DNA from 2 places in the Pleomorphomonas sp. T1.2MG-36 genome. Region 2 is predicted to be linked to the other one. Evidence: riboswitches for the same ligand, from Rfam matches in the RefSeq annotation. Region 2 holds a riboswitch; the other holds the start of a gene.
The links. A riboswitch is a leader RNA that binds a small molecule or an ion and turns the genes downstream of it on or off. The one in region 2 is predicted to bind FMN.
Positions count from the first base shown of each region.

Region 1: another riboswitch for FMN. It lies ahead of QQZ18_RS03260 (DMT family transporter); the one in region 2 lies ahead of ribD (bifunctional diaminohydroxyphosphoribosylaminopyrimidine deaminase/5-amino-6-(5-phosphoribosylamino)uracil reductase RibD).

Region 1 covers NZ_CATNLY010000001.1:687,558-691,762, reverse strand. Annotated here, with positions in the region: gene QQZ18_RS03265 (DHA2 family efflux MFS transporter permease subunit) at 1-1,042, opposite strand, end outside; FMN riboswitch at 1,214-1,364, shown strand; gene QQZ18_RS03260 (DMT family transporter) at 1,470-2,402, shown strand; gene QQZ18_RS03255 (phosphatidylserine decarboxylase) at 2,606-3,307, shown strand; gene pssA (CDP-diacylglycerol--serine O-phosphatidyltransferase) at 3,319-4,173, shown strand.
Region 2 covers NZ_CATNLY010000001.1:481,530-492,938, reverse strand. Annotated here, with positions in the region: gene efeO (iron uptake system protein EfeO) at 1-732, shown strand, start outside; gene efeB (iron uptake transporter deferrochelatase/peroxidase subunit) at 738-2,045, shown strand; gene efeO (iron uptake system protein EfeO) at 2,079-2,897, shown strand; gene ribH (6,7-dimethyl-8-ribityllumazine synthase) at 2,964-3,419, opposite strand; gene ribB (3,4-dihydroxy-2-butanone-4-phosphate synthase) at 3,427-4,635, opposite strand; gene QQZ18_RS02360 (riboflavin synthase) at 4,611-5,219, opposite strand; gene ribD (bifunctional diaminohydroxyphosphoribosylaminopyrimidine deaminase/5-amino-6-(5-phosphoribosylamino)uracil reductase RibD) at 5,226-6,227, opposite strand; FMN riboswitch at 6,318-6,468, opposite strand; gene pabB (aminodeoxychorismate synthase component I) at 6,737-8,167, shown strand; gene QQZ18_RS02345 (anthranilate synthase component II) at 8,164-8,772, shown strand; gene QQZ18_RS02340 (CoA-acylating methylmalonate-semialdehyde dehydrogenase) at 8,773-10,272, opposite strand; gene QQZ18_RS02335 (LysR family transcriptional regulator) at 10,393-11,310, shown strand.

The sequences.
Region 1 (4,205 bases), 200 kb from region 2:
CGGCATGCGAAGTCTCCTTGGTGAAGGAGAGGATGGCGAGCAGGAAGGCGGTGGTGAACAGCGTGTTGACCATCAGCACCATTCGGAAGCCCCAGGCGCGCACGATGCGTGGCGCCGTGAACTTCATCAGCACGGCGCCAGCGGCGGTGGCGAAGGTGAGCATGCCGCTTTCGAAGGGCGACATGCCGAAGCCGAGCTGCAGGAGCAGGGGCAGCAGGAAGGGAATGGCGCCGACGCCGATGCGGAACAGCAGGCCGCCGAGCACCGACACGCGGAACGTGGGCAGCCGGAAGAGGGAGAGATCCATCAGGGGCTCGGGCGTGCGCAGAGCGTGGCGGGCGTAGGCATAGAGCGAGGCGGCGCCGACGATGATGAGGACGATGTCGATCCATGACGGCAGCACGCCGATGCCGCTCGCGGCAATGCCGAACACGAAGCCGGCAAGGCCGATGCCGGACAGCACGAAGCCGCGCGTGTCGAGCGGAGGCAGGTTCTCTTCCTTGTAGTTCTTGATGAAGATGCTGACCAGGATGAGGCCGACGACGCTGATCGGCACGTTGATCCAGAAGATCCAGCGCCATTCGAAATAGGTGGTGATGAAGCCGCCGAGCGGCGGTCCGAGCACCGGTCCGATCATCGCGGGAACCGTCAGCCAGCTCATGGCGCGCAGATAGTCCGATTTTTTCACCGAGCGCAGCATCACCAGCCGGCCGACGGGGACCATCATGGCACCGCCAGCGCCCTGCACGACGCGGGCGGCGACGAACCCCTCGAGCGACGAGGACAGGCCGCAGAAGACCGACCCCGTCACGAACACCAGGATGGCCAGGCGAAAGATCGTGCGGGCGCCGAAGCGGTCGGCCATCCAGCCCGAGATCGGCAGGAAGACGGCGACGGATATGAGATAGCTGGTGAAGGCCAGCTTCAGGGAGATCGGGTCGACTCCCAGATCGATGGCGATCTGCGGCAGCGAGGTGGAAACCACCGAGCTGTCCAGGTTTTCCATGAAGAGCGCGCAGGCGACGATGAGTGGAATAAGCATGGTTTTCTCGTATGTGCCCGGTTTATGGCCGATACGGGACCACGGGTCGAGGGGGCGGCGTTCACATGTCGGCGAACATGACTGTCATGCACGTGGAAACGATGTGTCGCCTTTGATTTCGGGGGCTTCCTGCATTAATATCCATCCTGTCGGCGCGGTTCCCCGCGTCGGCACCATTCTCGGGGCGGGGCGAAATTCCCCACCGGCGGTAATGGCGGTGCAAGCCGTCTAGCCCGCGAGCGCTCCAGCCTCACGGCGGGAGGTCAGCAGATCCGGTGTGATTCCGGAGCCGACGGTACAGTCCGGATGAAAGAGAAGGGTGTGCTGAAAATCCCGCTCGCGGCCGGCTTCCGCCGATCGCGACCGATTGTCTCCATGTCCCGATCGCCCTGATTCCGCGTCGTTCCTTTTCGCAAGGACCCGTACCTTGAATCAGAGCCCGAACAAGACCGGTTCGTTTCCCGTGCTGGGAGCGACCTACATGGTATCGGCCGGCGTCATCTTCGCCGCCATCAATGTGCTCACCCAGTGGGTGACCGGCACCTATCACTTCTCATCGCAGGCACTCGCCTTCTGGCAGTACGGCTTGTCGCTGATCTTCTTCGTGCCCACGCTGCTGAAGCTGGGCGCCGGAGCCTTCCGTACCGCCCATCCCGTCGCCCACATCGTCCGCGTCGTCTTTGCGACCCTCGGCGTGCAGTTCTTCGTCGGCGCACTGGCCGCCGGCGTGCCGATCGCCCAGGTGGTGGCCATCGACATGACCTCGCCGTTCATCGTCATCGTGGCCGCCCGGCTCATTCTCGGCGAGCGCATCGGTCCGCATCGGGCGCTTGCCACCATCGTCGGCTTTGTCGGCGGCATGCTGATCCTGGCGCCCTGGTCGGACAACTTCTCGGTCTACAGCCTGTTGCCGCTCGGTGCGGCGGCGATGTGGGCGGGGTCGTCTGTCATGACCAAGCAACTCGCCGCGGTCGAGCGGCCGGCATCGGTCACGGTCTACCTTCTGGCCCTGCTCACGCCGATCAACGCCGCCTTCCTGCTCACCTCGTCCGGTTTCGATGTCGGAGCCGCCTTCGCGCTGCCGGGAGGCACGGTGCTCTGGGTGATCTTGGCGCTCGCCGCGCTGACGGCCGCGGCGCAGTATCTCCTGACGCTCGCCTATGCGCGCGCCGACGCCTCCTACCTCCAGACCTTCGACAACGTGCGCCTGCCGCTCAACACGCTGGCCGGTTGGCTGGTGTTCGCCTATGCGCCCGATGGCTACCTCTGGATCGGGGCGCTGATGATCATTGGAGCGTCGCTTTACCTCCTGCGCACGGAGGGCGGAAAGCCGATCGGCACCGATCCGCTGCCCGCCTGATCCGGCGCTGATCGACGGAAAGCGTCCGTCTTCCAATTCTGTCCATATGGCCGACGGAGCGGCGGTTCCGTCGGCCATCTTTTTATTGAAAGCGGTGTGAACAACCGGCGTGCAGTGGCAACCGGCTTTGCATGTGTCGCCCTTTCGTGCGAAAAGTCCGTTTCTCTCAGCGGGTTTCCCCGCAATTCTACGGGCTGAATATCATGTCGGTGCTCAAGTCGATCCAGAACGCCGTGCCGCCGATCCACCCGGAAGGGCACAAGTTCATCCTGGTTTTCCTGGCGGGCACCGTGCTGCTCGGCTGGCTGTTCGAGCCGCTGTTCTGGATCGGGCTCGCGCTCACCATCTGGTGCGCGCTGTTCTTCCGCGATCCCGTGCGGGTGACGCCTGTTTCGAATTCGCTGGTCATCTCGCCGGCCGATGGGCGCATTTCCGCCGTGGGGCTTGCCGTGCCGCCGCGCGAGCTTGGCCTCGGTCCCGAGCCGCTGTTGCGCATCTGCGTGTTCATGAACGTGTTCGACGTGCACGTGAACCGCGCACCGGTTACGGGGCGTGTGGTGCGGATCGCCTACAAGGCGGGCAAGTTCCTCAATGCCGAGCTCGACAAGGCCAGCGAGGACAACGAGCGCAACGGGCTGGTCATCGAGCGGCCGGATGGACGCGTTGTCGGCGTGGTGCAGATCGCCGGCCTCATCGCCCGCCGCATCCTGTCCTTCACCCGCGAGGGTGAAAGCCTGACCGTCGGCGACCGTTTCGGCCTCATCCGCTTCGGCTCGCGTGTCGATGTCTACCTGCCGGCGACGGCCACGGCGCTGGTGTCCGAGGGGGCGAGGGCGATCGCCGGCGAGACGGTACTCGCCGACATCGACGGCGCGACCAAGACGCCGTTCGTGCGCGTGTCCTGAGGCGGACGAAGATGCCCGGACTTTTCCCGCCATTCGATCCTGAGCCGGAAGCCGTCGAGCGGCCGAGGCGGCTGCGTCGCATCCCGATCCGCAGCGTGATCCCCAACCTCGTGACGCTGCTGTCGCTGTGTGCCGGCCTGACCTCGATCCGCATGAGCTTCGAAGGCCGTTTCGAGATGGCCGTCTATGCCATCCTGATCGCCGCCGTGCTGGACGGTCTGGACGGCCGGCTCGCCCGCTACCTGCACGTCACCTCGAAGTTCGGGGCGGAGCTCGATTCCCTCAGCGACTTCCTGAGCTTCGGCGTGGCGCCGCCCCTGTTGCTCTTCGTCTGGAACTTCCACGACATCAACTCCTTCGGTTGGGTGGCCGTGGTGCTGTTCGCCATCGCCGGCGCCCTGCGTCTTGCCCGCTTCAACACCATGCTGGGCGAGGACAAGCCAACCTGGCAGGCCAACTTCTTCACCGGCGTGCCCATTCCGGCTGGCGCGCTCGCGGTTCTCCTGCCGGTTTACGTCGACCGCGTCGGTATCGACGTGCCTCAGGCGGCGGCACCGGCGGTGGTTGCCTACGTGGTGCTGATCGCAGCCCTGATGGTCAGCCGCGTGCCGACCTTCTCGGGCAAGAAATACGGTGGAATCCAGCGGGAGTGGGTCGTGCCGATCCTGATCGGCGTGGTCATCCTGGCCATGCTGCTGGTCAGCTATCCGTTCCACGTGCTGAGCATCCTGACCATTCTCTATCTCGCCTACATCCCATTCGGCTGGCGCGCCTGGAATCGGCTGGCGCGCACTCACGGCACCAAGGAAGACGAGCTGACGCTGGACGTCGGCGGTCCCTTTCCCGACGACGAGACCACGCCCTGAACCGGTCTTGCCGCCGATCCGCTTTTCCGGCG
Region 2 (11,409 bases):
GGTCCGCTGTCCGAGTACAAGGTCTTTCTCGCCGTCCAGTCGGGCAGGATGGTTCAGGCCGTCGAGTCGCTTTCGACGGCGATCGGCGCCGGCGACATGGACGCGGCGAAGTCCGCCTATGCGACCGCCCGAACTGCCTACAGGCACGTCGAGGCGGTCAGCGGTCGCATCGCCGATCTCGAAAACGCCATCGATCCCGTCGCGACCTATCTTGCCGGTCGTGAACAGGACCCGGGTTTCACCGGCTTCCACAGGATCGAGTTCGGCCTCTGGCGGGACGCGTCGACCGCCGGTCTCAAGCCCGTCGCCGACAAGCTGGTCGCCGATGTGATGGCCCTCAGGGACCGTCTGAAGGCGGTGAAGTTCGAGCCGGCCGATCTTGCCGGCAACGCGGCGCGCGAGGCGCGGCGGCTTGCCGAGGGGCCGGTGATCTCCGGCGACAACCTCTACGCAAATGACGATCTCGCCGAATTGGCCGCTGCCGTCGAAGGCCTCGAAAAACCGGCGTCTCTGCTGTTGCCGCTGGCAAGCGAGGCGTCGCCCGATGTGGCGAAGGCGACGACCGACGCTTTTGCGGCGGTGCGCGCCGAACTCGGCAAGCTGGGTGGGGCGGAATCTTCACCGATTGCCTATGGCGAGGTGTCGACGGACGCCCGCAAGGCCCTGGCCGCCACCTTCGTCGCCCTTGCCGATGCGATAGACCGGATCAATCCGGCGCTTGGTCTGGAGTAAGAAACATGGTCGATCCGAAAGATCTTCGGCGCTCTGCGCATGTCCTTGATCGCCGCCGGCTTTTGGCCGGGCTCGGCGCGACGGCGGTGGGCGGTTCGCTTGCCGGCACCGCTCGCTCCGAGACGATGCATCACTCGGTCGCCGATGCACCGGTGGCCAACGCGGCGAGCCCGCTCGACAGCGTTCCGTATCTTGGCGTCCATCAGGCCGGTGTCGTCAATGCCCGCCCGGCCAACGGCATGGTGGCGAGTTTCGACGTCCTGGCAAGGGATGCAGACGAACTTGAGGCGCTGTTTCGGACCCTCACGGCGCGCATCGCCTTCCTGACCGTGGGCGGGCCCGTGCCGGTGCTCGATCCGAAGCTGCCGCCCGCCGACTCCGGGCTGCTCGGGCCCGTGGTGCGGCCGGACAACCTGACCATCACCCTATCGCTCGGCGCGTCGCTCTTCGACGACAGGCCGTGGCTAGCGCCCTTCAAGCCAAAGCATCTCGAGCGGATGATGCGCTTTCCAAACGACGCGCTCGATGCCGATCTCTGTCACGGCGATCTGTCGATCCAGATTTGCGCCAACACGCAGGACACGACGATCCACGCGCTGAGGGACATCATCAAGGCGTCGAGCCGGCAGATGATCCTGAAGTGGAAGCAGGAAGGCAACGTGCCGGTGATCACGCCGGGGCCGGACGGTCGAGCCGAGAGCGCCCGCAACTTCCTCGGTTTCCGCGACGGATCGGCCAATCCGGACTCCTCGGATGCCACCGAGATGGATCGCGTTGTCTGGGTGGGCCAGGAGGAGGGCGAGCCGGCCTGGGCAGCCGGCGGCAGCTACCAGGTCGTCCGCATCATCCGCAATTTCGTCGAGCGCTGGGATCGCACGCCCTTCGGCGAGCAGGAGCGGATCATGGGCCGCACCAAGCTGGCCGGCGCGCCGCTCGATCGTCGGGAGGGCAGCGAGTTCGACGTGCCCGACTATGTCCGCGATCCCGATGGCACGGCGACGCCGATGGACGCCCATATCCGTCTCGCCAATGCACGCGACGAGGCGGCGAAGGCCAACATCATTCTCAGGCGGCCGTTCAACTATTCGAACGGCGTCACCCGCTCCGGTCAGCTCGACCAGGGCCTCCTGTTCATCTGCTATCAGGCGGATCTCCAGCGAGGCTTCGTCACCGTCCAGCGGAAGCTCAACGGCGAACCGCTTGAGGAATACATCAAGCCGGTCGGCGGCGGCTTCTTCTTCACGCTTCCCGGAATTCGCGACGCTGCCGATTACGTCGGCAGTTCGCTGATCGCCGCCGCGCGCGGTGCCTGATCCCGCATCCATTTCATGAAGGGAGACCGAAACATGCGTATTTCCGGCCTAATCGGCGCTTCGGCGCTGGCGTTCATTCTTTCGTCCGGCGCCTTCGCACAGGAAGCCAGTCTCGATCTTGTCGAGCCGATCGCCGAGTACAAGATCTACGTCACCGAAAAGGTGGCCAAGCTCGTCGAGGATACCACGGCCTTCACCGCCGCCGTGAAGGCCGGCGAAGTGGACAAGGCCAAGGCGCTGTTCGCGCCGACACGCCTTTCCTATGAGGCGATCGAGCCGATCGCCGAGCTGTTCTCCGACCTCGACGTGTCCATCGACTCGCGCGCCGACGACTACGAGAAGGCCGAGGCCGATCCGGAGTTCCCCGGCTTCCATCGCATCGAATACGGCCTGTGGGAGAAGAACTCCACCGAGGGCCTCGCACCGGTGGCCGACAAGCTCCTCGCCGACGTCAAGGAACTCGAGGGGCGCATCGCTTCGCTGACCTTCCCGCCCGAGAAGGTGGTCGGCGGTGCTGCCGTGCTGATGGAAGAGGTGGCGGCCACCAAGATTTCCGGCGAGGAGGACCGCTATAGCCACACCGACCTCTGGGACTTCCGCGGCAATTTTGACGGCGCGCGCAAGATCGTCGAGCTGGTGCGTCCGCTGATCGCGGACAAGGAAGCCGATTTCCTGAAGACGGTGGACGCCAACTTCGACACCGTCGACACGACGCTTCTCAAGTACAAGGACGGCGACGGCTACGTCACCTACGACAAGCTGACCGAGGACGACCGCAAGGTCCTGGCGGCGGCGGTAAACACGCTGGCCGAGGATCTGTCGACCCTGCGCGGCAAGCTCGGTCTCGACTGAGATCTGCGGCATGGCCATGACGGAAGGCGGCGGTCCGGTTGGACCGCCGCTTTCGTTTTGGGGCCGTCAGGCGGCCTTGATTTTCTCGAGCGTCGCCAGCGCCTCGATGCAGGCGGCAGCTGCTTCCCGACCTTTGTTGGCGGCATCATCGCGGCTGCGGACGAGTGCCTGCTCGTCGGTGTAGGTGGTGAGAATGCCGAAGGTGATCGGCACGCCGGTGGCAAGCGTTGCCTGCATCAGCCCGGTGGCGGCGCCGAGGCTGATGAACTCGAAATGCGCCGTGTCGCCCTTGATGACGCAGCCCAGGCAGATCACGCCGGCGTAGCGGCCGCTTTGGGCTAGGGTCTGCGCGAGAAGCGGTATCTCGAAGGCGCCGGGAGCGGAGAAAACATCGGCGTCGAGCAGTGGGATACCGCGCTCTCCGAGTTCATGGCGGGTGCCGGCCAGGAGGCCGCCGGTCACCTCCGGATTGAACTGGCTGACGACGACGGCGAGACGCGGCGGGGTGGGGGAAGATGTCATTGTTTCCTCAGGAGTCATGCTGGCAAAGGCTGTGGCCGAAGCGTTCGCCCTTGGTCGCGAGATAGCGACGGTTGAACGGGTTGGGCGGAATGACCAGCGGCACCCGCCCGGCGACGTCGAGGCCATAGCCGGCAAGCGCGTCGGCTTTGGCGGGGTTGTTGGAGAGAAGACGGAGCCGCTCGACGCCGAGCGCCTTCAGGATCTGGGCGGCAATGCCGTAGTGGCGGGCATCGGCCGGCAGGCCGAGGGCGGTGTTGGCGTCAAGCGTGTCGAGGCCGCCGTCCTGCAGCGCATAGGCGCGGATCTTGTTGGCAAGGCCGATGCCGCGCCCCTCCTGGCCGCGCAGGTAGATCACCACACCGCCTTCGGGATCCTCGGAGACCAGCCGTTGCGCCTCATGGAGCTGCGGGCCGCAGTCGCAGCGAAGCGAACCGAGCGCGTCGCCGGTCAGGCATTCGGAGTGAACGCGCACCAATGGCGTCTTGCCCAGCGGACGGCGGACGATGGCGAGATGCTCCTCGCCGTCGACCTGGCTGCGGAAGGCATGCACCCGCAACACGCCATCGGCGTAGGCCGTCGGAAGATCGGCGCTCGCCACCTCCTCGACCAGTTGCTCGGTCGCCCAGCGGTGTTCAACCAACTCGGCGATGGTGAGCACGGGGATGTCGTGCTCCCTGGCGAACCGGTCCAGTTCCGGCCGACGGGCCATGTGGCCGCTCTCGCCCATCACCTCGCAGATGACGGCAGCGGGCTGGAGCCCGGCGAGACGAACGAGATCGATCGCGCCCTCGGTGTGGCCGTTGCGGGCGAGCACGCCGCCGTCAGCCGCCCGAAGCGGGAAGACGTGCCCGGGCGAGACGATGGCGCCCGGCGCCACAGCCGGATCGGCGGCGACGGCGATGGTATGCGCGCGGTCAAAGGCCGATATGCCGGTGGTGATGCCGTCGCGCGCCTCGATGGAAACGGTGAAGGCGGTGGAACGGCGGGCGCGGTTCATCGCCACCATCGGGTTGAGTCCGAGCCGGTCGATCTGCTGGCCGGTCAGCGCCAGGCAGATCAGGCCGCAGGCTTTCTTGGCCATGAAGGCGATGGCTTCGGGCGTGGCGAACTCGGCGGCGACGACGAGGTCGCCCTCGTTCTCCCGATCCTCGTCATCGACGAGCAGGACCATGCCGCCGGCCTTCAGCCGGGTCAGCGCGCGAGATAGGGCTTGCATAGAGCCTCCACGTATTTGGCGATGACGTCGACCTCGACATTGATCTCGTCGCCGAGGGCGGCGGCCGACAGGTTGGTGTTGTCCCAGGTGTGGGGAATGATGGTGATGCCGATGCGGGCGCCATTGTCCGCCGGCTCGATGCTGTTGATGGTCAGGCTGATGCCGTTGAGCGAGATCGAACCTTTCTCGACGCAGTAGCGGGCAAGCTCCGAGGGCAGGTCGAACTCCAGGCGGCGGGCGTCACTATCGGGCGTCACCGCGACGAGCGTCGCCTTGCCGTCGACGTGGCCCTGGACCATGTGGCCGGACAGCCGGTCGGCGAGCGCCACCGAGCGTTCGAGGTTGACCACCGAACCGGTCGCAAGACGACCAAGGTTGGAGCGGGACAGCGTCTCCGGCGACAGGAAGAAGCGCGCGGTGCCGGCCTCGTCCATTTCGGTGACTGTGAGACAGACGCCGTTGACGGCGATGCTTTCGCCGAGTTCGAGATCGGACCAGCCGGTGGGGATGGTGACGACCAGCGACCCGCCGGTTGCGTTGGCCGTCCGGACGGCGACGGTCCGGGCAATGATGCCGGAAAACATGGTGTTTCAGCCTTTCTTGTTTTGGTTGCGGGAAATGGTGACGTGATCGGGCATGCCGGCCCCGATCTTTCGGATGGCGACGTGCTCGTCCCAGATGCCGGCGGAGAGGATGGCGGCGGTCAGGGTCGGCCCCGCCTCGACCAGCACTTCGTGGACGCCTTCGGCGCCGAGGCGGACCAGCGCCTCGCCGATGTCGGCGAACAGCAAGGGGCGCAGGCCGCGTTGGGCGGCTTCGGCGAGATAGTCGGCCGGCACGCGCCCGCCACGGTCGAGAATGGCGAGGATCCGACTCCTGCCCGGATGATCGGGTACGTGGCGGACGGTGAACTCTGGGCGGTCGGCCAGTATGGTTCCGCTGCCGGTCAGGATGGCGTCGGCGCGGCGGCGCATGCGGTGGGCAAGCGTCAGCGACGCTTCGGATGTGAATGTCTTGCGGCCGAGCGGCGGGATCATCGAACCTGTTTCGTCGAGCGCCTGCTTGACGGTGACGAACGGACGGCCGGTGGTGACCCACGTGACGAAGGGGGCGACGAGGCGCTCGGCCTTGGCTGCGAGGCGCGCGGTATCGGGATGGTCGAGTTCGGTGAGAAGGCGAACTGTGAGACCGGCCGCCGCGAGGCGCGCGGCACCGCCGCCCTCCACACGCGGATTGGGATCGGTCTCGGCGATCCAGATCTCGCGAGCCGGCGTCGACAGGATCGCTTCGGCGCACGGCGGCGTCCGACCGTGGTGGTTGCACGGTTCCAGTGTGACGACGATCGTGTGGATGCGTTCGATCGTGCCCGCTGCCCGGCAGGCGGCAATGGCGCGCGCCTCGGCATGGGCCTCGCCGGCCTTGCGGTGCGCCTCGACGGCGAGAAGATTGCCGGCGGCATCAAGGATGGCGCAGCCGACCGGCGGGTTGGGAGAGGTGGCGCCGGCATAGTCCGTCGCAGCGGCAATGGCGCGCGCAAAGGCATCGGCGATGATGCCGAGAGGCAGGGAATTGGTTGAGCTCGATGCGCCCATGCGATCCTCGATCCGGTGACCGAACGCACTGGGGGCGCAAGCAAACGCAAACGCGCGCACCTCCCGACGGGAAGGCGCACGTGTGGCGTCAGCCGTTCTCTACCATCCGGACTATACCGTCGGCCCCGGAATCACACCGGGTCTGCTGACCCTGCTCCCAGAGGGAACAGGCGCTCGCGGGCTGACGCGCTTTCGCACGATTACCGCCGGTGGGGAATTTCACCCCGCCCCGAGAACGTTCGCCGCCATGAAAGGCGGCATCCGAAAGCATAGGCAGCACGATCCGGATGTACAAGGTCGGATCGTTTACGAAGGACGACGCGCACGCGATCGTGTTCGTCGTCGCGCCGTCGCGTTACAACGAGGCCGGTCGAGGGGCGGCGGGCCGACGTGGCGGCAGACGGTCCAGAGTCTCGGCGGTGGAGCGACATGGGGTTGGGTTGGGCATGCAAATCGCAAACGGCGTCAGTTGCTTGTGATAAGCGTTATGGCTTAGGAAGTCCGCCGTCATGCGCATAGGCCAGATGATCGTCACCGCTCTCGACTGTTCCGATCCGATGATCCTCGCCGGGCGGCTTCGCCCGCTGCGGCGCTTTGCCTTTCTCGACAGCGCACTCGTCGGTGGTGCGATCGGCCGCCACGCCTTCCTCGCTGCCGACCCCTTCGGCACGCTGCGTGTGACCGGTGGGCGAACGTTCTGGAATGACGAGGAAATCCTGGCTGGGCCGGATGATATCCGGTCGCCCGGCCGCCGGGCGCTGGACGAGCTTGGTCGCCGTCTGGCGATCTATCGTCTGGACCCGGTGGCCGGATTGCCTCCGTTCCAAGGTGGCGCCATTGGCCATGTGGCGTATGAGTTCGGCCGTCTGCTCGAACGCTTGCCATCAGCCCCTGGACCGTCCGTCGGGATCGCCGAACTGGAGATGCACTTCTACGACGTGGTCGTTGTCTGCGATCTGGAAGCCGGCCAGGCCTTTCTCATCTCGACCGGTTGGCCGGAGCTGGAGCCGGACAGGCGAGAGGCAAGGGCGCGGGAGCGGGCCGAGCAGTTCATGGCCGTCCTCAAGGGGGCTTCGCCGGTCGAGCCTTCATTCGCCGGCCTCGATGGTTTTGCGTTCGAGGCAAGTCTCGATCGCTCAGGTTACGAGACGGCCGTCGCACGGACGCGAGACTACATTCTTGCCGGAGACATTTTCCAGGCCAACATCGCTCGCCGCATCGAAGTGAATCTGCCGACCGGTTTCGACGCCTGGGGCTACTATCGAAGGCTGCGGGCGACCAATCCCGCTCCCTTCGCAGCTTTCCTCGATCACGGCGATATACAGATCGCGTCGTCATCGCCGGAGCGGCTGATCGAGGTGCGAGATCGTAGGGTCGAGGCGCGACCGATCAAGGGTACGGCGCCGCGTTCGGCCGATCCGCGAGAGGACGGACTTCGTGCTGCGGCGCTGGCCGCTTCGGAGAAGGACAGGGCGGAAAACGTGATGATCGTGGATCTCCTTCGCTCCGATCTCTCCGCCGTCTGCAAGCCGCATACGGTGAAGGTGCCCAATCTTTGCGGCATCGAAACCTACGCCTCGCTGCATCACCTCGTGTCCGTCGTGACGGGAGAGCTGAGGGACGGCTGTACGGCGGTGGATGCGCTTGCGTCCGTCTTCCCCGGAGGATCGATCACCGGCGCGCCGAAGATCCGCGCCATGGAGATTATCGCCGAGCTGGAGCGGGTGCCGCGTGACGTCTACTGCGGAGCGATCGGCTATTTCGGGTTCGACGGTTCGGCCGATTTCAACATCGCCATCCGCACCACGACCTTTACCGAAGGGCGAGCTTCGCTCGGTGCCGGGTGCGGCATCACGCTGCTGTCCGATCCGGCGGCCGAGTTCGAGGAAGCTGAACTCAAGGCGGCGCGGCTGATCGACGCGTTCGGGAGGTCGACGTGATCGTCGTCCTCGACAACTACGACAGCTTCGTCGGCAATGTCGCCCGCTATCTTGTCGAGCTGGGCGAAGAGGTGACCGTTCTGCGCAACGATGCGCTCGCCGTGGCGGACCTCGCCACGCTGGGTGCGGAGGCTCTGGTGATAAGCCCTGGCCCTTGCGGCCCCGGCGAGGCGGGTATTTCGACCGATGCGGTGCGCATGCTGTCCGGTCAGCTGCCAATCCTCGGCATCTGCCTCGGGCATCAGTGCATCGGGGAGGCATTCGGCGGTAGGACCGTTCGCGCCCGCGAGCCGATGCACGGGCGGTCATCTCCGATCACCCACGACCGAACCGGCCTTTTTTCGGGGCTACCCAATCCGCTCCGGGTCGGGCGCTACCATTCGCTGGCCGTCGAGGTGCCGGCGGGCACGCCGCTCCGCGTCACGGCGCGGAGCGAAGGCGGCGATGTCATGGCCATCGAGCATGCGGACCACCCGACGTTCGGCGTGCAGTTCCATCCGGAAAGCGTGCTCACGGAAGGCGGCTATCGAGTGTTCGCCAACTTCCTGTCCTGCCTGCCGGGGCGGGCAGGGCGGCATGCCGCCATCCCGCCCAGCCCGTTCTGATCACTCCATCGTCGGCATGATGAAGTCGGCGCCGGTGCGAATGCCGGTGGGCCAGCGGCTCGTCACCGTCTTGAGGCGGGTATAGAAGCGCACGCCCTCCGAGCCATGCATGTGGTGATCGCCGAACAGCGAGGCCTTCCAGCCGCCGAAGGAGTGGAAGGCCATTGGGACGGGAATCGGCACGTTGACGCCCACCATGCCGGCCTGGATGCGGGTGGTGAACTCGCGGGCGCTATCGCCGTCGCGGGTGAAGATGGCGGCGCCGTTGCCGAACTCGTGCTCGTTGATCAGCCGTAAGGCGGCATCGAAGTCGTCCACGCGGACGATGCCGAGCACCGGCCCGAAGATCTCCTCGCGGTAGATCTTCATCTCGGTGGTCACGTTGTCGAAAAGCGTGGCACCGATGAAATAGCCGTTCTCCCCGCCGGGGCTGACGAAGCCGCGGCCATCGAGCACCAGGGTGGCGCCTTCATCGACACCGCTGTCGACATAGCCGCGCACCTTTTCAAGGTGTGGCCTCGACACCAGCGGCCCCATCTCCGAGGCCTTGTCGGTACCGGCGCCGATGACGAGCTTCCTTGCCCGCTCGGCGAGCTTGTCAACGAGAGCGTCGGCGGTGGCCTTGCCGACCGGCAGGGCGATGGAAATGGCCATGCAACGCTCGCCGGCGGAGCCGTAGGCGGCGCCCATCAGCGCATCGGCCGCCTGGTCGAGGTCGGCGTCGGGCATGATCACCATGTGGTTCTTGGCGCCGCCGAGCGCCTGGCAGCGCTTGCCGTTCTTCGTTGCCGTCTCGTAGATGTAGCGGGCGACCGGCGTCGAGCCGACGAAGCTGACGGCGGCGACGTCGCGATCGTGGAGCAGGGCGTCGACGGCGACCTTGTCTCCGTGCACCACCTGGAAGACGCCCTTGGGCAGGCCCGCCTCGGTCAGCCAGTCGGCGATCAGCAGCGACGCACTCGGGCAGCGCTCCGACGGCTTGAGAATGAAAGCATTGCCGCAGGCGAGCGCCACCGGGAACATCCACATCGGCACCATGGCCGGGAAGTTGAACGGCGTGATGCCGGCGACGACGCCGAGCGGCTGGCGCAGCGAATGACTGTCGACACCAGTGCCGACGTTTTCTGAAAACTCGCCCTTCAGAAGCTCCGGGGCGGCGATGGCAAACTCGACCACCTCGATGCCGCGCTGGATCTCGCCGCGTGCATCGCTCAGCACCTTGCCGTGCTCGGCGGTGATGACGGCAGCGAGTTCGCCGGCCCGTTGCTCCATGATGCCGAGGAAACGGTTGAGGATGCGGGCGCGGCGCAGTGGTGTGGTGGCCGCCCAACGCGGCTGTGCCGCCTTGGCGGCCTCGACGGCAACGCGCACCTCCGCCTCGCTCGCCATGGCAACGCGCCCGGTTTCCGCCCCGCTTGCGGGATTGAACACCGGGGTCGAACGGCCCGAACCGGGAGAGACGTGACTGCCGTCGATGAAGTGGCCGATGGTTGTCGTCATTTTCCTTATTTCCCTCTGGTTGAGCTTGCGTGTGCTGCCCGTTTGAGGTGATGAAACACCAAGTGGCCGTTGCGCAGCAATATGCTGGCTCGGAAAACCATTGTGCAATAATGTGAAGGCATGGATTGGGATCACTTCCGCGTATTTCTGGCCGTTGCGCGCGGCGGACAGCTCTCCGCCGCGGCGCGGCGCCTCGGTGTCAACCACACCACCGTGGCCCGTCGTCTCGATGCGCTGGAGGCCGAACTCGGTTCCGCTCTGTTCGAAAGGCGGCCGACGGGATGTGTGCTGACCGAGGCCGGCGAACGGCTGATACCCCTGGCGGAGCGCATCGAGATCGAGACGCGAGCGGCGCTCGCGGCGGTATCGTCGGGTGAAACCGAAGTTACCGGTACGGTCCGTGTCGGTGCGCCCGATGGTCTCGGCAACAGCTTTCTCGCCCGCGAGTTGGGGCTGTTCGCCGCGCAGCATCCGGGGATCACTGTCGAGTTGGTTCCGCTGCCGGTGAAGTTCTCAGTGTCGCGGCGCGAGGCCGATCTTGTCGTCGAGCTGTCTCGGCCGACAACGGGCCGCCTCGTCGCCACGCGGCTGGTCGACTATTCGCTCGGCGTCTATGCGTCCGAGGACTATCTCGCCGACCATGGTCAGCCCGCGAGCCTCGACGACCTCGCCGGACATCGCCTCGTCACCGGCATCGACGACTATACTTTCTCGTCGGCACTCGATTATGCGGCAACCTTGCAGGTCTATTCGAAGCGTCTCTACCGCTGCGCCGGTGCGACGAGCCAGTTCGAGGCGATCCGTGCCGGCGCCGGCATCGGCGTGCTCCACGACTTCATGACCCTCGACGCGGAGGGGCTTGTCCGCGTGCTGCCGGATGTCAGCTTTTCCCGAACCTATTGGCTGGTCGGCCACCCTGGCGCGACATCGATTGCCGCCATCGCCGCCTGTCGACGCTACCTTGTCGAGACATTTCGTCGACAGCGCCGGCACTTTCAGCCGTTTGGGCCGCCCAAGGTATCAACGTCTCCGGAATGAGCTCTTGTTGGTAAGCATTTCCCAAGAAAGTTGACCCTATCGGAACAAATTTCCAATCCTTGCCGCCGGAACGATAGTCCCATGCTTTGGCGTCGGTGC